DNA from 3 places in the Pseudomonas sp. gcc21 genome. Region 3 is predicted to be linked to each of the others. Evidence: riboswitches for the same ligand, from Rfam matches in the RefSeq annotation. Region 3 holds a riboswitch; each other region holds the start of a gene.
The links. Region 3 has a riboswitch for cobalamin ahead of btuB (TonB-dependent vitamin B12 receptor). Riboswitches for the same ligand answer to the same signal wherever they lie in the genome.
Positions count from the first base shown of each region.

Region 1: another riboswitch for cobalamin. It lies ahead of HG264_RS18270 (ribonucleoside-diphosphate reductase subunit alpha); the one in region 3 lies ahead of btuB (TonB-dependent vitamin B12 receptor).
Region 2: another riboswitch for cobalamin. It lies ahead of HG264_RS15430 (TonB-dependent receptor domain-containing protein); the one in region 3 lies ahead of btuB (TonB-dependent vitamin B12 receptor).

Region 1 covers NZ_CP051625.1:3,939,152-3,946,957, reverse strand. The annotation lists gene metE (5-methyltetrahydropteroyltriglutamate--homocysteine S-methyltransferase) at 1-843, opposite strand, end outside; gene HG264_RS18275 (LysR family transcriptional regulator) at 949-1,848, shown strand; cobalamin riboswitch at 1,922-2,109, shown strand; gene HG264_RS18270 (ribonucleoside-diphosphate reductase subunit alpha) at 2,306-5,056, shown strand; gene HG264_RS18265 (ribonucleotide-diphosphate reductase subunit beta) at 5,172-6,230, shown strand; tRNA gene HG264_RS18260 (tRNA-Ser) at 6,476-6,566, opposite strand; gene HG264_RS18255 (crotonase/enoyl-CoA hydratase family protein) at 6,763-7,452, shown strand; gene HG264_RS18250 (metal-dependent hydrolase) at 7,531-7,806, shown strand, end outside.
Region 2 covers NZ_CP051625.1:3,325,038-3,332,843, forward strand. The annotation lists gene HG264_RS15405 (TIGR02281 family clan AA aspartic protease) at 1-479, shown strand, start outside; gene ribA (GTP cyclohydrolase II) at 582-1,193, shown strand; gene HG264_RS15415 (hypothetical protein) at 1,193-1,621, shown strand; gene HG264_RS15420 (cobalamin-binding protein) at 1,621-2,460, shown strand; gene HG264_RS15425 (histidine phosphatase family protein) at 2,470-3,159, opposite strand; gene HG264_RS15430 (TonB-dependent receptor domain-containing protein) at 3,332-5,188, opposite strand; cobalamin riboswitch at 5,337-5,560, opposite strand; gene dxs (1-deoxy-D-xylulose-5-phosphate synthase) at 5,591-7,498, opposite strand; gene HG264_RS15440 (polyprenyl synthetase family protein) at 7,594-7,806, opposite strand, start outside.
Region 3 covers NZ_CP051625.1:2,507,029-2,514,834, forward strand. The annotation lists gene HG264_RS11500 (cobyrinate a,c-diamide synthase) at 1-988, opposite strand, end outside; gene cobO (cob(I)yrinic acid a,c-diamide adenosyltransferase) at 985-1,596, opposite strand; gene HG264_RS11510 (hypothetical protein) at 1,593-2,168, opposite strand; gene btuB (TonB-dependent vitamin B12 receptor) at 2,180-3,994, opposite strand; cobalamin riboswitch at 4,111-4,343, opposite strand; gene HG264_RS11520 (hypothetical protein) at 4,535-5,656, shown strand; gene HG264_RS11525 (ureidoglycolate lyase) at 5,677-6,177, opposite strand; gene HG264_RS11530 (bifunctional allantoicase/(S)-ureidoglycine aminohydrolase) at 6,190-7,038, opposite strand; gene puuE (allantoinase PuuE) at 7,048-7,806, opposite strand, start outside.

The DNA.
Region 1 (7,806 bases), 1.4 Mb from region 3:
AGACGGCAGCCAATCGACCAGCGCGTTAACCTCCTGCCGGCCGCGAACGGCATCCACATGCAGACCGGCGACCGGCAGATTGCAGGCTTGCTGTAGATTTTCGCCCAGCACACCAAAATAGGTGGTCAGCAGCAATTTCGCGCGGCTACCTTTCAGATGGTGGTAGGCGGTTTCGAAGGCCAGCTTCCAGTCGGCGTCCAGCTCAGTGACCAGGATGGGTTCATCCACCTGCACCCAGTCCACGCCTGAATCAGCCAGTTGCTCCAGCAGCTGCCCATACACGGGAAGGAGGTTCTGCAGGAGTTGCAATCGGTCATAGCCGCTCCGGGCCTTGCACAGCCACAGGTAGGTGACCGGGCCGATGATCACCGGCTTGGGTGTGACACCGGCGCTGCGGGCCTCGGCAATCTGGTCCACCAGCCGTTGGCTGTTGAGCAGGAAAGCGGTATCGCCGCAAACTTCGGGGACAATATAGTGATAGTTGGTATCGAACCACTTGGTCATCTCGCCGGCCGCGACGCCGGAACAACCGCAATCTGCGGGGGAACGGCCCCGTGCAACGCGGAAATAATGATCCAGCTCGGTGCCCTTTAGCTGCCTTACGCGCTCCGGAAGGTGGCCGAGGGTAAAGCTCATGTCCAGCACATGGTCGTACAGTGAAAAGTCGCCTACCGGTACCAGATCCAGGTCTGCCTGGATCTCCCAGTTCTGCGCCCGCAGCGCGGCGGCCGACGTCAGCAAATCATCCGCGGTAGTGTTCTGCCTCCAATAGTCTTCAAGCGCGAACTTCAATTCCCGGCGGGTGCCGAGGCGGGGAAACCCGAGGTTATGTGCCTTTGCCACAGTGATGCTCCTGTTAAACGGTAACGGGGATGAGCATAGCGGCGGTATCTCATGACGAAAAATGGTTAAATATCACCAGTCCATGACACAGATTCATAATTAATCATGATCGAACGAAGCCACCTCAAAATATTGCGGGAAATAGAACGTCAGGGCTCGCTTACCGCCGCCGCCCGCGCACTGCACCTGACCCAATCTGCCCTTAGTCATAAGATCACCCGGCTGGAGCAGTTACTGGGCACCCCCCTCTGGCTGAAGGAAGGTCGTGGTCTGAAGTTGACCCAAGCTGGCGATTATCTATTGCGCGAGGCCAACCGGCTGCTGCCCCAACTGGAGCGGGTAGATGAGCGCCTGTTGCAGTTCGCCCGGGGGGATCGGGGCGCACTCAATATCGGCATGGAGTGCCACCCTTGCTATCAATGGCTACTCAAGGTGGTGGATCCGTTCCTGGCCCGCTGGCCGGGTGTGGATGTGGACGTGACCCAGAAATTCCAGTTTGGTGGTATGGCGGCACTGTTCAACCACGATATCGACCTGCTGGTAACCCCGGACCCTATCCGCCGGCAAGGCATTCACTTCGTGCCAGTGTTTCCCTATGAACAGGTGTTGGTCGTCGGCCGTGACAGCCCGCTCGCCGGACTGGACTGGGTTACCCCCGACCAGGTGGCAACCCAGACCCTCTATACATACCCGGTGGCAATTGATCGTCTGGACATTTTTCAGCAGTTTCTGCTGCCCGCCAACTGCCTGCCCAAAAAGCATAAGGTGCTGGAAGCCACCGAGATGATGCTGCAGATGGTAGCCGCCGGCCGTGGGGTCGCGACGCTGCCATTGTGGCTGGTGGAGGAATACACCGAGACGCTGCGCATTGCCCCGGTGCGGCTCGGGGTGCAGGGTATTCACAAGCACATCAATCTGGGGATCAGAACACACGATCTGCATGACCAGCACACCCGTGCCTTTATCGAAATAGCCTCGCTAAGCGCCCGCGCGGGAGACGCCTGAAAGTCACGGTATTTTATGGTTGCCGACGAAAGCTTGGCTGTATATAGTGCCTATGTCCTTGGCGCACTACCATATATAGAGATATTAACGAGATCCCTTGGTAGTAGGGAATCCGGTGAGAATCCGGAACTGACGCGCAGCGGTATTGGGGAACGAGCGGGCAACACGACACTGGCTAACGCCGGGAAGTCGCCCGCGAGGCCGAGCCTGACCGGTTCACGCCCCTGAGTCCGAAGACCTGCCCTGGACAAAGTACTGCGCCTTCGCGTCCATAAGGTAAGCAGAGAACTCTTTGGCCACGAATGGTTTGTATCGTCGGTGCATCGCCCTGCCCTTCCCCTGGGATCGAGCAGGAGATCTGATCGCCGCGGTATTTTCTTGCATACGTCCTCCGGCCAGGGTTTCTCCTCTGCAACGCGAAGTCAGCAGCCCTAACGCGTTGTAACAGGAGACACTCATGTCCACAGCTCTAGCAGAAACCCCGGCGACAACAGCCAGACTTCAGGTCGTCAAACGCAACGGTACGCTGGTGGCGTTCAATCTTTCCAAGATCAATGTGGCCGTGACCAAAGCCTTTCTCGCAGTGGAAGGCGACCGGGCAGCAGGTTCCACGCATATCAATCGTGCCGTGCAGGAAGTGTCTTCTCAGGTCATGCAAGCCATAAGCCGGCGCCTGGAAGCCGGCGGCAAAGTGCATATCGAGGACATCCAGGACCAGGTAGAACTCGCGCTGATGCGACGCGGCGAACGGAAAGTGGCCCGTGCTTACGTGCTTTATCGGGAAGAACACGCCCGCCAGCGCGCGCAGGATGCTCCAGTAGAGGCGCACCCTCACCTAACCGTAAAAAAGGCTGACGGTGAAGTCGTGCCCCTGGACCTTGGATTGATGAAGCATCAGGTCGAGCAAGCTGCCCAGGGCCTGGAAGGCATCGACGGCGAGTCCCTGGTGGAGGACGCGTTACGTAACCTCTACGACGGCATTGAGGAGACGGGCGTGCTATCGGCTCTGATCATGACCGCCCGCGGCCGCATTGAGCAGGAGCCAGACTACAGCGCGGTCACTGCACGGTTACTGCTGGAGCAGATTCGCCTGGAAGTCGCCGGAGCGCTCAACCTGCCCGTCAACCTCTCCCTGGCAGCGTTCTATCCCCAGGCCTTCGATACCTTTATCCACGAGGGCATCGGTTACGAGTTGCTGGACGAAGCCCTTGCGGCCTTCGATCTGGACCGCCTGGGCAATGCCTTGCAACCGGAGCGAGACCAGCAGTTTGGCTTCCTCGGACTACAGACGCTGTACGATCGCTACTTTCTGCACTGGGACCAGGTTCGCCTGGAGCTACCCCAGGTGTTCTTCATGCGCGTCGCCATGGGCCTCGCCCTGCGGGAGGATGACCCCAACGCCCGTGCAGTCGAGTTCTACGACCTGCTTTCTAGTTTTGACTACATGGCCAGCACACCCACGCTGTTCAATAGCGGCACTCGGCATTCTCAGTTGTCGTCCTGCTACCTGACCACTGTGCGAGATGACCTGGACGGCATATATGGCGCGATCAAGGACAACGCCCTGCTCTCGAAGTGGGCCGGTGGCCTGGGCAACGATTGGACTCCGGTCCGGGCGCTGGGCTCTCACATCAAGGGCACCAACGGCCAGAGCCAGGGCGTCGTGCCCTTCCTGAAAGTGGTCAACGACACTGCCGTGGCGGTGAACCAGGGCGGCAAGCGCAAGGGAGCGGTCTGCGCCTATCTTGAAAGCTGGCACCTGGATATCGAGGAATTCCTCGAGCTGCGCAAGAACACCGGTGACGAACGCCGCCGCACCCATGATATGAACACTGCCAACTGGGTGCCGGATCTGCTGATCGAGCGCGTGCGTGAAGACCGGGAGTGGACCCTGTTCTCCCCCAGCGATGTGCCCGACCTGCACGACTTATACGGCAATGCCTTTCGAGAGCGTTACACGCACTACGAAAAACTGGCTGAACAAGGGCAAATCCGTCTCCACAAGAAGATTTCCGCCAAGCAGCTCTGGCGCAAGATGCTCACAGTGCTGTTCGAAACAGGCCATCCCTGGATTACCTTCAAGGATCCTTGCAACCTACGCTCACCACAACAACATCGCGGCGTAGTACACAGTTCCAACCTGTGCACCGAAATCACCCTTAACACCAGCGACGATGAAATCGCTGTGTGCAACCTCGGCTCCGTCAACCTGGCGGCCCATGTGCAGCACGGCGAGCTGGATGTCCAACGGCTGGAGCGGACTGTCACTACGGCGGTACGCATGCTTGATAACGTCGTCGACATCAACTTCTATGCCGTACCCCAGGCCAGAAACTCCAACCTCAAGCACCGCCCGGTGGGTCTTGGGTTGATGGGCTTTCAGGATGCGCTCTATAAACTGGGTGTGCCCTACGCCAGCCCGGAAGCAGTAGAGTTCGCTGATGTCGCGATGGAACAGCTCAGCTACTTCGCTCTCCGCGCCTCCGCCACGCTTGCCGCAGAACGTGGCGCTTATGAGAGCTATCCAGGCTCCCTGTGGGATCAAGGCATCCTGCCTATCGACTCCCTGAACCTGCTCAAGGAATACCGCAACGACGGCGACTTGAGTGTCGACACCAGCCTTCGACTTGACTGGGCCCCGGTGCGGGAGCTCATCGCCAGACATGGCATGCGCAACAGCAACGTCATGGCAATCGCTCCCACCGCGACCATCTCCAACATAGTGGGCGTTTCGCAGTCCATCGAACCGGCGTATCAGAACCTATTCGTCAAATCCAACCTCTCCGGCGAGTTTACCGTCGTCAACCCATCACTGGTCCGCGACCTGAAGGCCGAAGGCCTGTGGGATAACGTCATGGTCAACGACCTCAAATACTTCGACGGCAGCGTTCAGCAAATCGACCGTATCCCGACTGAACTGAAGGCCCGCTACGCCACCGCCTTTGAAATCGATGCAAGGTGGCTGGTGGAAGCAGCCGCCCGCCGGCAGAAATGGCTCGATCAGGGCCAGAGCCTGAACCTTTACATGGCAGAACCCAACGGCCGCAAACTGGACGCCCTGTATCAGCTGGCCTGGGAACGCGGTCTGAAGACCACCTATTACCTACGCTCCCTTGGCGCCACCGGCGCGGAAAAAACGGCCCCGGTCGCCGCGCCACAACCGCAGGTGTGTTCGATAGACGAGCCTGACTGTGAGGCATGCCAGTAAGCGCCGGCTCATCACTAAAGCACGACGAACGGGCCGGGTAGCGCTTTTCGGCAAACACTACCTGGTCCGGTCCTGACACCGAATTCTGCTGGCCAGACAAGAGAAGGCAACGACAATGCTCAATTGGGACGACGAACCAAACACTCGATCAACCACCACCCGGACTGAAGGCCCAGCCCCGGTCAACGCTGATGACAAACGCGTCATCAATGGCGAGACTGACATCAACCAGCTGGCGCCATTCAAATACCCCTGGGCCTGGGAATATCTCATGAACGCCAACAAGAATCACTGGACACCCCTGGATGTGAACATGGCCCAGGATGTTCACGACTACCACCACCGCCTCAACCCCGCGGAAAAGCACGTCTACGAGAATGTCCTGGCCTATCTCACCACCTCCGACATCCTGGCCATGCGCAACATCGGCCTGGCCGTGATGGAAAAGATGAGCGCTCCGGAATTACAGATTTACCAGGCAAGACAGGTGTATGAGGAAGCGATGCACACCTGGGCTTATCAGCACTGCATCGAAACTCTCAACCTGGACCAGAGTGAAATCTACAACCGCTACCGCGTGGTGCCCGAAATCTACGGCAAAATCCAGATGGCCAACCGTCGATTGGACGCCGCTATGCGCAGTGACCTTAATCTGCGCAACCGGGAGGACTTGCATGAATTCATCATGTCCTATCTTTTCTTCGCCGCCGTATTTGAGGGGACCTGGTTCTACAACGGCTTCAGTCCCATCTTCGCGCTCCAACGGCGGGGCCTGATGCGAGGGACCGGCGAACAGCTGCAGTACATTCTGCGGGACGAGGCCATGCACTTCTCTTTCGGCCTGAAGGTGGTCAATCAGATCATTGAGGAAGAGAACATCACCCTGGATCTCAGGGCTGTACAGGAGATGTGGGAAGAATCAGATGCAGCCGAAACCGCCTATGCCAACTACATCCTGCGCGACCCCATCCTGGGTTACTCTGCCGAGTATCACCGCGAACAGTTCCGCTTTGTGGCCAACCGCCGCGCAAGGACCCTGGGCCTGAAAGAACCTTTCCCAGGTGCGAAGAACGTATCACCCTGGCTTGATGAACAGGCCACTCTGCGTAAGGAAAAGAATTTCTTCGAAACACGGGTGATCGAATATCAGACGAGCGCGCAGCTAGACTGGTGATAGCCGACGATTGGTACCTGGATAGGGAACCTTGGATGACGGCAGCGTGATCTCGCGCTGACTGGGACTTCCATCTCACGCGACGGAAGCCCCCAGCGGGGCTTCTGCGCATCTAGCTGAAACGCGACCGTATCGGCACCTGAAATTCCGGACAAAAAAATACCCCAATCACCTTTCCAGGTTGTGGGGTATTTTGTTGGGTGTAAATCAATACTTTATCTAACTTATTGATCTACAACGGTATCTGGCGGAGAGAGAGGGATTCGAACCCTCGATACGCTATTAACGTATACACACTTTCCAGGCGTGCTCCTTCAGCCACTCGGACACCTCTCCGGATCTTGAAGGCAGGGTAACCCCTGTCTCCAAGGCGCGCTAATTTACCGAAACATGCCCGCTTTGGCAAACGCTATTTGCTTGAAAGCGCTATAAATTTGGCTGCCGCCAGCGGGACTCGCCGGTCAAATTTATCTTGGTACACTGCTGGGCGATTGTGGCCTGTGGAAGCCACCCCTATAACGAGGAAAAATCAATGAGCGCGCTGGTTAGCTACGAATTTGCTGAGGGTATTGCCCGACTGAATCTGGACAACGGCAAGGCCAACGCCCTATCGCCGGAGGTGTTTGCGGCGTTCAATGCGGCGCTGGACCAGGCCGAAGCTGACCGGGCGGTGGTGGTGATCAGCGGCAAGCCGGGGATTTTCTCCGGTGGCTACGATTTGAAAGTCATGACGTCCGGGCCGGACCAGGCGAAGGCGCTGGTTGAATTGGGTTCGACATTGTCACGCCGCTTGCTGTCCCACCCCTTCCCTGTCGTTGCGGTCTGTACTGGCCATGCGATCGCCAAGGGTGCGTTCCTGCTGCTGTCGGCTGACTACCGCCTCGGCGTCGAAGGGCCGTTCAAGATTGGCCTGAATGAAGTCGCCATCGGTATGTCCATGCACAACGTCGGCACCGAGCTAGCCCGCGGTCGACTGACGCCCGCAGCCTTCAATCGTTCGGTTATCAATGCCGAGATGTTCGAGCCGAACGCTGCAATGAACGCAGGTTTCCTGGATGACGTGGTTTCCGCCGACAGCCTGGAGGAACGTGCCCTCGAAGTCGCCCGCCAGCTCGGCTCGCTGAACATGACTGCGCATCGCAACACCAAATTGAAGGCGCGCCGGGATTTGCTTGAGTTGCTTGACCGCTGCATTGAACTGGATCGTCAACACGCGCTGTAACCCACGGTCAGCAACGTCCGGCGCAAATCGCCTGCAGGTTGAGTATCCTGTGCGCTTCCTCACAAGGGTTGAAGCAAAATGGATTCGATAACGCAGGCGATGTTGGGCGCCTCTATCCAGGGGGCGGTGTTGGGCCGCTGGCAAGGTCGTAAGGCGCTGGTATTCGGCGCGATGCTCGGCACTTTGCCTGATATGGATGTAGTCATTGATTTCGGCGACGCGGTGGCCGATGTGACCTATCACCGCGGCTTCAGCCATTCGCTGTTTGTCATTGGTCTGGTCGCCGTTCTGCTCACCTGGCTGGTACGCAAGGTCTGGCCAAACGCCGAGTACTCAACCCGCCGACTCTTCGCC
Region 2 (7,806 bases), 820 kb from region 3:
AGCTGCTTTCAGCCGACAGTGACAGTGCTCGCCTCGCTATCAATGGCAAGCCTCGGGAGTTCCGGCTGCAAAAGGATTTCTCGCAGAGCAGTGCGCAGCCGGATAAGCAACGGGTGGTAGTACCGCGCGGGCAGGGAGGACATTTTCGCATTCAGGGCTCGATAAACGGCCATGGCGTGCCTTTCCTGATCGATACCGGCGCCACCAGCGTGGCAATGAACTCCGCCCATGCGCGGCGGCTGGGTATCGACTACAAGCTCGCCGGCACTCGGGTGGGCGTGACCACCGCCAGTGGCATCGCAAACGGATATCGCGTACAGCTGGAGCGTATCAAGGCCGGCGAAATCGAACTCTACAATATCGAAGGAATGGTGATAGAGGGCAGCTACCCCACCGAAGTTCTGCTGGGTATGACTTTTCTCAGCCGGCTGCGGTTGGTTGATGAGGGCAATATATTGGTCATGGAACGCCGCTATTGATCTTCGAGAGCACCGCTTCGCCCCCACTGCAATCCCCGCGCCCCCGTTCACTCTGATAATATATATGCCCTTTTATCGCAGTGGTTCACACAGGAGACCGGTGTGCCTGTCACCTTCGTCGCGTCATCCCAGCTTCCCACCCAGTGGGGTACTTTCACCATGCACGGTTTCCTCGAACCGGGAACGGGCAAGGAACATGTGGTGCTCACCATGGGAGATGTAGCGGACGGCCAGCCGGTACTGGGACGCCTGCATTCCGAGTGCCTGACTGGCGATGCGCTGTTCAGTCTGCGCTGTGACTGTGGTTTCCAACTGGAAGCGGCGCTCAAGGCAATTGCCGAGGAAGGGCGGGGGGCGCTGTTCTATCTTCGCCAGGAAGGACGCGGCATCGGCTTGATGAACAAGATCCGCGCTTACCATCTGCAGGACCATGGTGCCGATACCGTGGAAGCCAATGTGCAACTGGGATTCGGCGCGGATCAACGCGATTATGCCATCTGCAAGCCGATGCTGGCCCATCTGGGCATTACCCGGCTCAAGCTGCTGACCAACAACCCGCGCAAGGTCAAGGCTCTGGAAGGCTTCGGTATTCCGGTGGTCGAGCGCCTGCCGCTTCAGTTCGGCGAGAATCCGCATAACAGCAAATACCTGGCGACCAAGGCGGGCAAGCTGGGTCACCTGCTCGGCAAGATTCATCAGGCCGAGGCGGATTGATGATCGATACCCGAACGCACTGGAAAGCGCTTCAGCGCAATTGGCGTATGCAGTGCGCTGCGTCCCTGATTCTGCCCATCGCTTTGGTCTGGCTGCTCGGCGACGACTGGCAGCCCGTTCTGGATAGTGCAGCGGTGCCGATCTTCGTGGTCGGGCTGGCCAGTATATTCCTCACCGTCTGGCGCTTCCGGCAGTATAAATTCGCATTGATTGAGGCCGACGGCGGCGATGACTCGCCGGCCGCCGAACAGGCCTGGGCGCGGTTGCATCATCAGCAGCTGTTGGGCCTGCTCAACGCAAAACTTCCCGGCTGGATCGGTATGTTGCACTACGTTGCCACGGGCGAGATTATTCCGCTGATTCTGCTGGTGCTTGCCAGTCAGGGGGCCATGCTCATCTATCGTCCGCCCACTGCCCGGATGCAATGATGCGTGGCTGGCTACTGGCTGGCCTGTTGTTACAGAGTATCTGTGTACCCGCAGCCGAGCGGGTGGTCAGTCTGGCTCCGTTTCTTACCGACATGGTCATCATGCTCGACGCGACCGATCGGCTCGTCGGCGTTCTGAATGACGGTCACCTTCCCCCTGAAATCGACGACATTCCGCGCGTAGGGGGGCATCAGACTCTGTCGCTGGAACTGATCGTTTCGTTGAAGCCTGATCTCGTGCTCGCCTGGGACTCAGGCAACCCGCCAGCGTTACTCGACCGCCTGGAGGGCTGGGGCATACAGGTGCTGCGCTTTGATCCCAAGGATCTCTCAAGTATCGCCACAACAGTTGAAAGACTCGGGGAAGCGCTCAATGCGGCTGAGCGTGCGACCGAAATGAACCAGCGTTACCGGGCAGCTCTGGCTGAGCTTGCTGTCCCGGTCGATAACCGCTCGCCTGGCGTGTTCATCCAGTTGTGGGATGATCCGCTCTATACCGTCACGGGTAACCAGCTGATCGGCGACGCAGTGAAACATTGCGGCGGGCGCAACGTGTTCGAGAACCTGCCGGGATTGGCCCCGCAAGTGGGCAGGGAAGGGGTGCTGGCAGCCAACCCGGATCTGATCCTGGTGCTGGCAGACGATGGCAAGTCAGTGACCGAATGGCTCGACCGCTGGCGGCGTTTTCCGCAGCTCAATGCGGTGCGTCGTAACGGGTTACATGTCTTGGATAGCGACCGCCTGGTCAGGCCGACTCCCGGTGTACTGGACGGCGTTCAGCGCTTGTGCGAGCTTATCGAACGCCAGCGCAGGCCAGCGCAGGCCAGCGCAACCGGTTGATTGACCCAATCATCCCGAAGAATTCTCTGCCAGTTGAGGGCCTGCTGGTTGCTGCTTCCCTGGGCATTGCGATTTGGCATCGTTCAAGCCCTGCGCCTGGGTTTCCAGTGAGGTTTTGGCTACGCCATCCTTCCAGTGCAGCTTGATCACATACACGCTGTCGAAGTCTTCGCGGTGCCAGCGGTCGACGGCCAGACTCTCGTCCGCGTCTACCTCATCCAGCAGTTCGTTCATGATTTCCGATACATAGCCCCGGGACCAGGCAGTATAAATCGTGCTGTTGCGATATCGCCGGTCGGTCAGCTCATCAACGATTTCCTCAACGTCGTTCGCATTGAACTCGGTGTTGACCGGTAGTCCATGGGCAATAGCTGTGGGGGCGATGGTCAGGAGCGGGCGCAGATAGTTGAATTCTTCGTCGTCGGGCCCTTCTTCTACCCTTCGGTCGGGATTGGCAGCAAATACGTAATCAGGTGCGCCGAAGCGTTCCGGCAGCAGGGCAGGCAGAGCCAGGGAGCGATTGAGGCCCTGACAGTTCAGTTGCCCGAGCCCATCGTTGGGCTTCTCGGCATGCCGTAGAAAAACCAGCGTCTGCAAGGCCTCTTCGGGCTCAGGGGTACTGTCGAGCCCTGTGTAAATCAGCCAGGAGATGGCCAGCAAAGGAACGACGATGAGTGCACGGGTACGGTTGTTGAACATGGAAGACTGCCGGCGACTTGGGGGTTAGCCCAAGTATCGACAGTCTTTATTGCAGGAAGTTTTCAATGATAAACATTAGGTGATTTACTTATTGAAAACGTCAGGGCTCTCAGGTGTTTGCGAATTTTCCTATTAGTCATTCGACAGCGAGCTGCTGCCGGATGTACGGGTGCTAGATGTTCGGCGTCCAGGTAACCGCCAGTAGAGCAGCGCGACCCTGCTCCTGATAAGGATTGTCTATCGAAGGCGCTGGCCAAAAACCAGTCGGGCGCTGATAGCTACCTAGGTGGTAGTTCCGATCGAGTACGTTGCTCAGTTTCAAATCCCAGCGCAGTGCCGTACTGGCATGCCAGCTGGTTCGCAGATCGAGCGTACCGTAGCCGGACAGCGTTTCGCTATTGGCCGCGTTGGCGTAGCGCTGGCTGAACAGTTGCCAGGTTGCTCCAAAACCAAAATCGTTAAACTGGCGATCCATATCGAGACTCAAGCTGCGTTTAGCGCGCAGTTGCAGAGTGCCGCCGGTGTCGCGGTCACGCGGGTCAATGATGCTCAGCGCGGCACGGCTTGACCAGCCGAAGAGCTCACGCTCGGCGGATAATTCAAGGCCATTGATACGCGCTTGATCGATGTTTTCCACTTGGTTGGTAACCGTATCCCAGACAATCAAATCCCTTACGTCATTGCGATAGAGCGACGCCTCCAAGTGGCTTCCCGCTAGCTCGCCGCGCCACTGCAGTTCCCAGGTTTTTGAGCGCTCCGGGTCTAGCCCCGGGTTCGGTCCCCATGTCGGAGGACCGTACAAGTCCCGGAAAGTAGGAGCACGGAAGCCGGTTGCGTAACTGACGATCCACTGTTGGTTTTTCCCGCTCGGTATTGATAAGGCCGCATTCCATGTTTCTTCGGTGCCAAAATGCTGGTTGTCATCATGGCGAATGCCTACTTCGGTATTGAAGTGCTGCGTGGTCCAGCTGTGTTGAAGAAAGCCCGCCAGGTTCTCACGCCGAGTTTGGGTAAAAGAGTGGCTGGAGGATAGACGGTCGCGTTGCCAGTCACCGCCGAGTGTCAGGCGCTGCGCTGATGTGAGCTTCAGATGGTTGAGCCAGCTGGCGGAATGTCGGACGGTTTCGATGAACGCGTCGTTCCAGGATTGTCCTGATCCAACCACCTTATTGCGGTCTTCGCTACGGCCGAGCTCCAGGTGGCTTTGCCACATACTGGTTAGCTGCCCCTGTAAATAGCCACTATAACTGCGCACCCGGAACTGATCCTCCGGCGTACCGGGAGCGAGCTCATAAGCGTCATCGAATTCGTTTTTACCTTGTTGGTGGCTGGTGCTAAACCCGGCAGTCCAATAGTCGTTGAAATCGTGGTCCAGGCGCAAAAGCATGGCCTTGGTGCGCTGACCATCGCGGTCGCTGTCATAGCCAGCGTTGTCGGAGGTAAGGTCGTGCCCGAGCCTCTCGTCGAGGCTGGCGCCAAGTACGTAGCGGGTATCGTCGTTACCGCCGCTCAAATTGACGCTACGTTGATAAGTATTGTTGGTTCCTACAGCGAAGCGTACGCTGCGTTGGAAGCCTGGCTCGCCCTGGCGGGTAAAAATCTGAATCACCCCGCCAATCGCATCTGCGCCATATACTGAGGAGCGCGGCCCACGGATGACTTCGACTCGCTCGATATTGTCGATACTCAGATAATCCAGCCGCGCAATGCCGCCTGCGGCAGAGGCGATGCGTTGGCCGTCGACCAGTACTAGGGTCTGGGCCGTGTTACTGCCGCGAAGGAAGTAAGCTGGAATGCCCCCATTACTGTTCTGCTGCACTCCGGGCACTCGGCTCAGCAGTTCCGGAACGCTGCGCGCTTGTAATCGTTCTATATCGCTGCGAGTGAATACGTCGTGGGCCGCAAGGGCGGTGCTGCTCGGTTGTTCAAAACGCGAGGCAGTGATGACCGTATCCGGCAGGTCGAGGCTGTTGGCTGCTGCAACGGCAGACGCCAGCATGGCGGGAAAAAACAGGGCGAACTTGTTCATGTTGATCCTCAAAAGCATCTTTTGAGGAGGGCGAGGAGCCAGTGGAGTTGCCTGTGACGGAGGGCAGCATGCACCGACCGGGTGACGCCCTCCGCGACACCTCAGCTACGAACCTATTCAGTGCCGCCCAGAAGGGCATGGCGCATCGAGCGGGTTCTTCGCACAGGGCCGGTCTCCGGGCTCAGGATCGGGATTCGTTTTTACAGAATCCCGGGATATGTCGCCTTCCCATGTAGAACACAGTGGCGAGTGACATACCCGGCAGACAGGGTCTGCGATCCTTTACCGTTGCGGGGGCAGCGTCGGGGTTGCACCGACTTCCCGTTTCACCTGGCAGTTAAACTGCCAGGTACCCAGTGCGACTGGAAGCGGAGAGGACTCTAGGCGCTTTGCCAGTAGAGGTCAAGCGTGGTGGATGGCGGGAGGGAGCGACAGCCTGTCGCGAATCGAACGCTCGATGCCGGCTGCGTCCAGACCGCATTCAGCAAGCATCTCCGAGGGTTTGGCATGCTCGACGTACACATCCGGCAAACCCAGATTGAGTACCGGTTGATCAATGCCCTGGGCCATGAGCCATTCATTGACGGCACTACCGGCACCGCCCATGACGGCATTTTCTTCGAGCGTGACCACCAGCTCGTGCTGTTCGACCAATTGGCTGATCAGTTCGGTATCCAGCGGCTTCACAAAACGCATGTTGGCGACTGTTGCGTTGAGCGCTTCGGCAGCAATCAGCGCATTGGCATGCAGGGTGCCGAAACAGAGGATGGCCACTCGCTGGCCCTGGCGGGTAACGACGCCCTTGCCGATCGGAAGGGGTTGAAGCATGGAATCTATGGCTACGCCTGTGCCGGTACCGCGCGGGTAGCGTACGGCGGCCGGGCCGTCGTGCAGAAAGCCCGTCGTCAGCATCTGCCGGGTTTCGTTCTCATCGGCTGGCGCCATGATCATCATGTTCGGCAGGCAGCGCAGGAATGACAGATCGAAGCTGCCGGCATGGGTCGGCCCGTCTTCGCCCACCAGACCGGCACGGTCTATGGCAAACAGCACATCGAGATTCTGCACGGCGACATCGTGAACGACCTGATCATAAGCCCGTTGCAGGAAGGTAGAGTAGATGGCGACCACCGGCTTGACGCCGTCACAGGCCATGCCTGCTGCCAGGGTCACAGCATGCTGTTCAGCAATGGCTACATCGAAATATCTGTCGGGGAAGCGCTCGCTGAAAGCGACCAGATCCGAGCCTTCCTTCATGGCCGGAGTGATGCCGACCAGGCGTTTATCAAGCGCAGCCATATCACATAACCACTGACCGAAGACCGCCGAGTACTTCAGTTTCGCCGGGCCGCTTGCGGGGCTGGTGGAGCGCGAGGGCTCCAGCTTGGTAATGGCGTGATAGCCGATGGGATCCGCTTCGGCGGGCGAGAATCCCTTGCCCTTCTGAGTGACCACATGCAGCAGCTGCGGGCCGGGCAACCCACGCATATTGCGCAGGGTGCTGATCAGCAGGGGCAGGTCGTGACCATCGATGGGGCCGATATAGTTCCAACCCAGCTCCTCGAACAGAGTGCCCGGTACCAGCATGCCCTTGGCGTGCTCTTCGGTACGACGGGCCAGCTCCCATGCCTTCGGAATCTTGGACAGCACTTTGCGGCTGCCTGCTCGCATGTGCGAATAGGTGCGGCTGGAAAGAATTTTTGCCAGATAATTGGACAACCCGCCAACATTCCGCGAAATCGACATGTCATTGTCGTTCAGCACCACCAGCATGTCAGCGTCGACATCGGACGCATGGTTCAACGCTTCAAAGGCCATGCCGGCAGTCATCGCGCCGTCACCGATTACTGCGACCGAGCGTCGATCCAGCCCTTGCAGGCGAGATGCGATAGCCATGCCCAGAGCGGCACTGATGGATGTGCTGGAATGCCCGACACCAAAAGTGTCATAGGGGCTTTCAGCGCGCCGGGGAAAAGCTGCGAGACCATCCTTCTGTCTCAGAGTGTGCATCAGTTCGCGGCGACCGGTCAGGATCTTGTGCGGATAGGCTTGATGGCCGACATCCCATACCAGCCGGTCGTCAGGGGTCTGATAAACGTAATGCAGTGCGAGGGTCAGCTCGATGACGCCCAGGCCTGCACCAAAATGCCCGCCGGTCTGGCCAACGGTCCACAATAAATAGGCGCGCAGCTCGTCGGCCAGCTGCGGAAGGGATTCTTCATCCATGCCGCGCAGAACGTCGGTGTCGCTGATGCGATCCAGCAGCGGAGTGCTGGGACGCTCAAGAGGTATCTCGTGGAAAGTGCTAGGCATCAAACAGGGCTCTTGTGGCCACGCCCGGTGGCAAGAAAATAAACGAGCAGTTTACCCGATGCAGGTCAATAGCCCAACCTTGGCTTATCGTCGGCTCAGAATTGACGTTTGACTATGTAATTCGCCACCTGTCGGAGCCGGTCGGCGTCGGCATTGAAAGACTGCAACGCGGCGATTGCCTGATCGCGTAGGTCATTCGCCAGATCATGTGCCCCTTGTAGGCCAAGCAGGGCAGGATAGGTCGGCTTTTCCCGGGCTGCATCAGCGCCCTGTTGTTTGCCGAGTATGCTGGTTTCACTTTCGACATC
Region 3 (7,806 bases):
TCTCACAGAGATAGAGCATCCCGCCGCACTCAGCCAGCATCGGCTTGCCGGCGCGGTGATGACGGCGGATCGCCTCCGCCAGCTCAGTGTTAGCCGACAGCTGCTGCAGATGCAGCTCCGGGTAACCGCCGGGCAGATACAGGCTATCAACATCGGGCAGCACGCTGTCGGCCAGCGGCGAAAAGAACACCAGCTCGGCGCCCATACGCTTCAGTAGATCGAGGTTGGTCTGATACAGAAACGCAAAGGCTGCATCGCGGGCGACGCCGATACGCACACCGGCGAGCAGCGGCTCCAGCTCTGCAACCGGCTCGCCTGCGAAGCGAACCGCCTCGGGCAACCGCGCACCTGCGCTGGCTTCCAACGCGTCCGCAGCGGCATCGAGGCGAACGTCAATGTCATCCACCTCGTCAGCCTGAACCAGACCCAGATGCCGGCTGGGCAACGCCAGCGCCGCATCGCGTAGTAAGGCGCCGTACCAGTGCATACCCTGGGGCAGACAGTCGCGCAGGATTTCAGCATGGCGGGTGCTGCCAAGCTTGTTTGCCAACACGCCGGCAAAGGGCAGATCGGGCTGGTAATGCGCCAGTCCGTGGGCCATGGCACCGAAGGTCTGCGCCATGCCGGAACCGTCAATAACCCCGAGAATCGGCACGCCAAAACGGCGCGCCAGATCCGCCGCCGAGGGCGTGCCATCGAACAACCCCATCACGCCTTCAATCAGGATCAGGTCGGCATCGCCCGCCGCCTGCCACAGCAATTGACGGCTATCGGCCTCCCCGGTCATCCACAGATCAAGCTGGTATACCGGGCGACCACTGGCGCGTTGCAGGATCATCGGATCGAGGAAATCCGGGCCGCATTTGAATACCTGTACACGTCGCCTCTGCCGGCTATGCATCCTTGCCAGCGCCGCAGTAATAGTGGTTTTGCCCTGGCCCGAGGCAGGTGCGGCGATCAACAAGGCCGGGCAGGAACGGGTATTCAAAATTCGATCCCCTGCTGCGCCTTGATGCCGGATTTGAAGGCATGCTTGACCATGCCCATCTCGGTCACCGTATCCGCTGCTTCAACCAACTCATCCGGCGCGCCGCGGCCGGTCACCACCACATGCTGATGCATCGGCCGCGAGGCGATATCGCGCAGCACCTGCTCAAGATCCAGATAGCGGTACTTGAGCGCGATATTCAACTCATCCAGCACCACCAGGCCCACCGCCGGATCACTCATCAACTCGACCGCCACCTCCCAGGCAGCGTGCGCCTTGGCGATATCGTCCTGGCGGTCCTGGGTCTCCCAGGTGAAGCCGGAGCCCATCACGTGGTAGCGCACCTCATCAGGAAAACGCCGGAAGAAGGTCTCCTCCCCGGTGCTGCTCGAGCCCTTGATGAACTGCACGATGCCGACCTGCATGCCATGGCCCAAAGCCCGCGCCGCCATGCCGAAGGCAGAGCTGCTTTTGCCCTTGCCGTTGCCGGTCAGCACCAGCAGCAGGCCGTGTTCGTCCTGCGCCTGGGCGATTTTTTCGTCCATCAGCGCCTTCTTGCGTTGCATGCGCAGGCGATGGCGCTCGTCGCGGCCGGGAATCTCGCTCATACCTTGTGATCTCCGGCCGCAACCTGCTGACCAGTGAGCAGGCGCAACGCTACGTACACCAGCGCAGCCAAACCTACATAGAGCGCCAGGGTGCTCAGGTATTGTGGATAGTAGGTGGCTATGCGTTCGAACATGCCGGTCATGGTCTGCGCGCTATGCCGACCCGACAGCCAATAGAAGCCACCGCTGGAAAACAGCTGACACACCAATGCACTGATCGCCACCGTGGGCACCAGAATCAGCAGACTGGAGACATGCTCACGGTGCCAGTGGGCATACAACCGACCGCCAAACCAGAGCGCGCCATAGGCCGGCACCAGCATCCAGTAGGCCCGCGTCATGCAATGGCTATCACTGGCCCAACCGGTCGACATCAGATCCATAACCAACGCCTGCAAAAACAACAACGGGAATGCCCAGCGCGGACGCAACAGCACCCCCGCCAGGAAGAACACCGCCCAGGACGCACTGGGCAGATTCACTGCACTGAAGTGACTGCCGCGACTGATTGCCATCAAGAGTACGAGTACAACGCCTACAGCCATCTGGCTGCGTTTGGATAGTGCCAACATAGTTTTCTCCTTTAGAGTGGTTGGTAGCGCACAGTCAAATAACCGGCCCGGCCTGGCTGCTGATAGCTGGCGGCGGTTTCGTATTGGGTGTCGAACAGATTGCTGACCCGCGCCTGCAGCCGCCAGGCGTGGCTGAACCAGTAGGTGGCACGTAGGTCGACGGTGTTATAGCCGTGCAGGTCGGTAGTGTTGGATGCGTTATCCCAGCGGCGGCCTTCGGCATGCAGGCTGGCGCCGACACCGATACGCCCAAAGCGGCGATCGATATCCAGATTGAACAGCTGCTCGGCGCGGCGTGCCAGCAGATCGCCCTGCCCAGGACGGGAGGACCGGTTCGCGGGATCCTGCAAAGTCAGGTTGGTGCGCCAGTCCCAGTTAAGCCACTGGCTGTCCATCTCGAACTCAATGCCCTTGATCACGGCTTTGTCGACGTTCTCCGCCAGATAGATGCCGCCACCCAGGTTCACGCTGGCGATCAGATCTTCCACTTCGTTGCGGAACAGATTGACCGACCACTGACCCCAGTCGTGTTGACCACGCAGGCCCGTCTCCAGGTTGCGGGAGGTCTCTTCGCTGATGTCCGGATTGCCGAAGCCGGGGTAGTACAGCTGGTTGAAAGTGGGCGCCTTGAACGCGGTACCGTAGCTGGCCACCCATCGCAGGTTGTCAGACAGGGTCAGGCCATAGCCGAGATTGCCGGTGGTGTGCTCGCCGTGCTGCTCGTTGTCATCGTAGCGCAGGCTCGCCTGCCATTCGTGCACACCGCGCTGGCCAAGATATTGGGCGTAATAGCCGTGGTTACTGCGCCGGGACTCGCTGTATTCGGTGGTGCTGCTGACCTCATCGGCCAGATAGTCATAGCCCACCGTAAGCAGATGACCGGGCGCCAGATCGATATCGTTCTGCCAGCCGAGTGTGTCGCGGCGGGTATCAAAGCGACTGAAAAAAGTGCTGCCGTTAAAGTTGTCGCTCTTGTCTTCGCTGCGTGCAGCCTGCAGCGACACGCGCCATGGCGTTAGCGGCGCAAAACGGGCATTGACGCCATGGGTGGTCAGTACCGCGTCGGAATTAGCCTTGAAGCCAGAGTCGTAGTCGTTGCTGGAATGGGACTCCAGCACATGGCCTTCGAGCTCCAGACCATTATCGAAACGGTAACCCGCGCGGACATTACCAGACAGCTCGCGATACCCGTCATGATCCGGCTCGCCATGACTCGGCCGCGCATTAATACCTCGGGTCGACAGACTGGTAACACCCAGACTGTACCAGCCATCACCCACTCCACCGGATACGCCAGCGCTACCGGCATGGTGATTCCGGCTGCCCGCAGTCAGCGACATCCAGGGCTTGGCTTCCCCACCCTTGCCCCGGCGAGTGAAGATCTGGATCACCCCGCCAATGGCTTCGGAGCCATACAGACTGGAGCGCGGGCCACGCACGATCTCGATGCGTTCGATCTGCTCTACGGGCAGATTCTGCAGCGCCGCATCGCCGCTGGTCACTGAACCAATACGCGCGCCATCGATCAGCACCAACACATGTCCCGAACCGCTACCGCGGATACCAATGCTGCCGGCTTTGCCCGGGCCGCCATTGTTGACGATGCTTACCGAAGGCGTACGGCGCAGCAGATCCGGCAGATCGGTGGGCTGAAGACGTTCGATATCGGCGCGATCAATGCGGGTAACCGCACCCAGACTGGCGCCAAGGGACTGGCCGGTCCGCGTGGCGGTAACGACCTGATGGTTCAGGGAAAGGGATTCTGCATGGGACAGGCAGGCAACGGCCGTCAGGGCCAGCGCCAGGGTTGTGCGTGCAAATTTCATCGGTGCTCCGTCACCGTACTCACCCGTACGGCATGGCTGGTTAAAAGCAGCCGCGACGGACAGGGGCAAACGGTTTCGACACAGATGAAATCGCTCCACCCGCAGTGCCCGCCGCACTACTGTGACATGCGACAGGCCGGTCTCCGGACTCATGAGTGGATTGACTCCGATGACCCGACCTTCCCATGCGAAGCACAGTGGTCTTGCTGGATCATCCGCCTGGCACACCGAAGTGGCCGGCACTCATTTACCGTTGCGGGGGCAGTGCCGGAATTGTCTGGAACAGACGCACCGGCTTCCCAGTTTCACCCGCCAATTACTGGCAGGAACCTGAAGCAGCCGGAAGGTTAGGAGTTTTGCGTGAGGAAGTAAAGGGCGAGCTGGATGGCAAATCAGTGCGCTTCAATGGGCATGACAGTACGGGACACCCGTCCCTGATAACAAAAACGAAGGATTCTCAACCGTAAGCAAGCGCCTTTAGTTGCACTTAGTAGACCAACGTACTAAGTTAGTAACCACCTTTACTAAACGATACTAAGTATGGCTACCACGACTATCAAGTGGCATTACGCTCGCACTGACTTGGCCGAACAGGTTCTGGACCGGTTCGATATTGGGGCCACCACTGCGCTGACTTTGTTTGCCCCTCGCCGAATGGGAAAAACAGAGTTCCTGCTGGAAGATCTCTTGCCCATGGCTGCAGAGCAGCAAGACTATTTGACCGTATACGTGAACTTCTGGGACCGAATGGCCGACCCTGTCGACAGCATGATCCTCGGTCTGCAAAAGGCCTCGAGACAGTTCAGATTCACAACCAAGGCCAAGCAAGTGCTCTCCAGGCTGCGCGGGGGCGGGATTGATACGCCAGTCGGGGGCTTACGTCTCGAGTTAGCAGAGGCCGATAGGCGTCAAAAGCTGGAAGCGGTTCAGGAAATGTTCGATGCATTGATGAATGACGGTCGCCGCGTCCTGTTGGCATTGGATGAGGTACAGCACTTGGCTACCAACTCGGCATTCGAGCCCCTGGTGTTCGCGCTCAGAGGGATGATCGATACCAACAGGCAGCAGGTCAGGGTGATCTACACCGGATCTAGTCGCAGCGGGCTGCAAAAGCTGTTCAAGAGGAGAAATGCGCCTTTATTCAGTAGCGCACAACAGATTGAACTGCCTGAATTCGGCCGTGGGTACCTTGAGCATATGGCGACGGCTTTCAATATGGCTACCGGACGCACGCTGGATATCAATGCGTGCCAGGCCGCGTTCAAGATGATCAAGAAGGTGCCTTTTGACTATCGCCAGGTACTGGACCAGCTCATTCTGGGAGGAGGTACTGATATTCGCGCCGCGACCAGCGCATACATCCAGGAAAACAGTCAGGACGAAACCTATTCCGACACCTGGACAGAGATGAAGCCCGTCGATCAGGCCGTCGTACGATGGGTGCTCTCTCGCAATCCGCAGGGAATCTATAGCCAGGACGCGCGAGCCTTCATCGCTGAACGGCTGGGCCTGGATAAGATCAACATTCATCCTATCCAGAACGCAGTCAACCGGCTCATGCGCAACACGGTAATTGCACCCGTAGGGCAAGGCCGTTATGAGGTGGAGGATCCTTATTTCGCGGACTGGGTGACGAGAACCCTGCCTAACCAGTCACGGTGAAGATCAAATAGTCAGCCCGTTTACGCCAGGCTCACCCGTACCTCAAGCGGGTGCTCGTCGCAGTTGTGCCCTGCGCCGCCACGATCCACGACCAGAAACTCGCCTTCAGTCTCGAGCACGGATTGGATCGCATGCCAGGTGCCGGCGTGATAGTTCACGCCCTGCCTGCCGTCGGTGACGAAGGCGCGCACCTGGGCTGGATCGATCACGTCGCCGCGCGGCGCGACGACCACCACAAAACGCTCCCCGCGCAACGGAATGAAAGCCTGACTGCCCAGCGGATGACGTTCGAGGAAGGTCAGTTCCAGCGGCATCTGTACGGGCTGACTGACGAAGATGCTGATCAGCGTGCGAGCGTCGTCGCCCAGCGTCTCAACCTTTGCCAGATCGTGGTAACGGCGGGTGCGCCCGCTGTTGATCATGAAGAACTCGGCGTGGCGGTGATCGATCACATCGCCAAAGGCCACGAAGGCCTCGGGCGTCAGGGGTTCAGCCGTCAGCTGTAATGGTTGTTCGCTCATCTGCTCGCTCGCTCAGCGGCCGTAGGTCGGCAGTTTCATATGGCGGTTGACGTCCTTGTACAGCAAATAGCGGAAGGGTCCTGGACCACCGGCATAGCAGGCCTGCGGGCAGAAGGCGCGCAGCCACATGTAGTCACCCGCTTCGACTTCGACCCAATCCTTGTTCAGCAGATAGACAGCCTTGCCTTCGAGCACATAAAGACCGTGCTCCATCACGTGAGTCTCAGCGAAGGGGATCACACCACCGGGCAGGAAGTTGACGATGTTCACATGCATATCGTGGCGCATGTCCTGCGTATCGACGAAGCGCGTGGTACTCCAGCAGCCGTTGGTGTCGGGCATCACAATCGGCTCGACCAGGTTCTCGTTGGTCACGAAAGCCTCCGGCACGTCGACGCCTTCCACCTTCTCGTAGGCCTTGCGAATCCAGTGGAAGCGCACCGCGGCGTCAGAGCGGTTGCGCACCGTCCAGTCACTGCCCGGCGGAATGAACGCATAGCCACCCGGCTGCATGACGTGCTGCTCGCCGTTCAGGGTCAGCGCCAGTTCGCCTTCGACGATAAACAGCACGGCTTCGGCCTGCGGGTCGGTTTCCGGCTTGTCGCTGCCGCCGCCTGGCTGCACTTCCATGATGTATTGCGAGAAGGTCTCGGCAAAACCGGTCAAAGGCCGCGACAACACCCACAGGCGAGTACCACTCCAGAAGGGTAGATGGCTGGTGACGATGTCACGCATCACGCCCTTGGGAATGACAGCATAGGCCTCGGTAAATACCGCGCGATCAGTCAGCAGCTGCGTTTGCGGCGGATGCCCACCCGTGGGAGCGAAATAGGTTCTGGGTTCGTTTGGACGCTGGGCCATGGTGATTCCTTATACGGCGGCTGGAGCAGGATGATGTTCGGCCCAGTGACGGGCAATGTCGATACGGCGTGTCACCCAGACCCGATCATGGGCCTCGATGTAATCCAGAAAACGCTGCAACGCCCGAAAGCGTGCGGGACGCCCGATCACGCGGCAATGCAGCCCGACCGAGAGCATTTTCGGTTGCTCGTCGCCTTCGGCGTAGAGCACGTCAAATGCATCCTTCAGGTAGGTGAAAAAGTGATCGCCGGTGTTGAATCCCTGCGGCGCGGCGAAGCGCATGTCATTGGTGTCCAGCGTGTAGGGCACGATCAGGTGATCATGCAGCTCGCCCTGACTGTCAGCCTCGCGGGTCCAGAACGGCAGATCGTCGCCGTAGTAGTCGCTGTCGTACAGGAAGCTGCCCTCATCCAGCACCAACCGGCGCGTATTGGGGCTGTCGCGACCGGTATACCAGCCCTGCGGCTTCTCGCCGTACAGACGCTGGAATATCTCGATGGCGCGTTGCATGTGCTCGCGTTCGACAGCTTCCGGCACGTCCTGGTAATGAATCCAGCGCCAGCCGTGACAGGCGATCTCGTGGCCCAGCTCCTTGAACGCCATCGCCACTTCGGGATGCCGCTCAAGAGCCATGGCCACGCCGAACACCGTCAGCGGCAGACCACGCTTCTCGAATTCGTTGAGAATCCGCCAGACGCCAGTGCGAGAACCGTATTCGTAGATCGACTCCATGCTCATGTGCCGCGCGGGAAAGGCCTCAGCACCCAC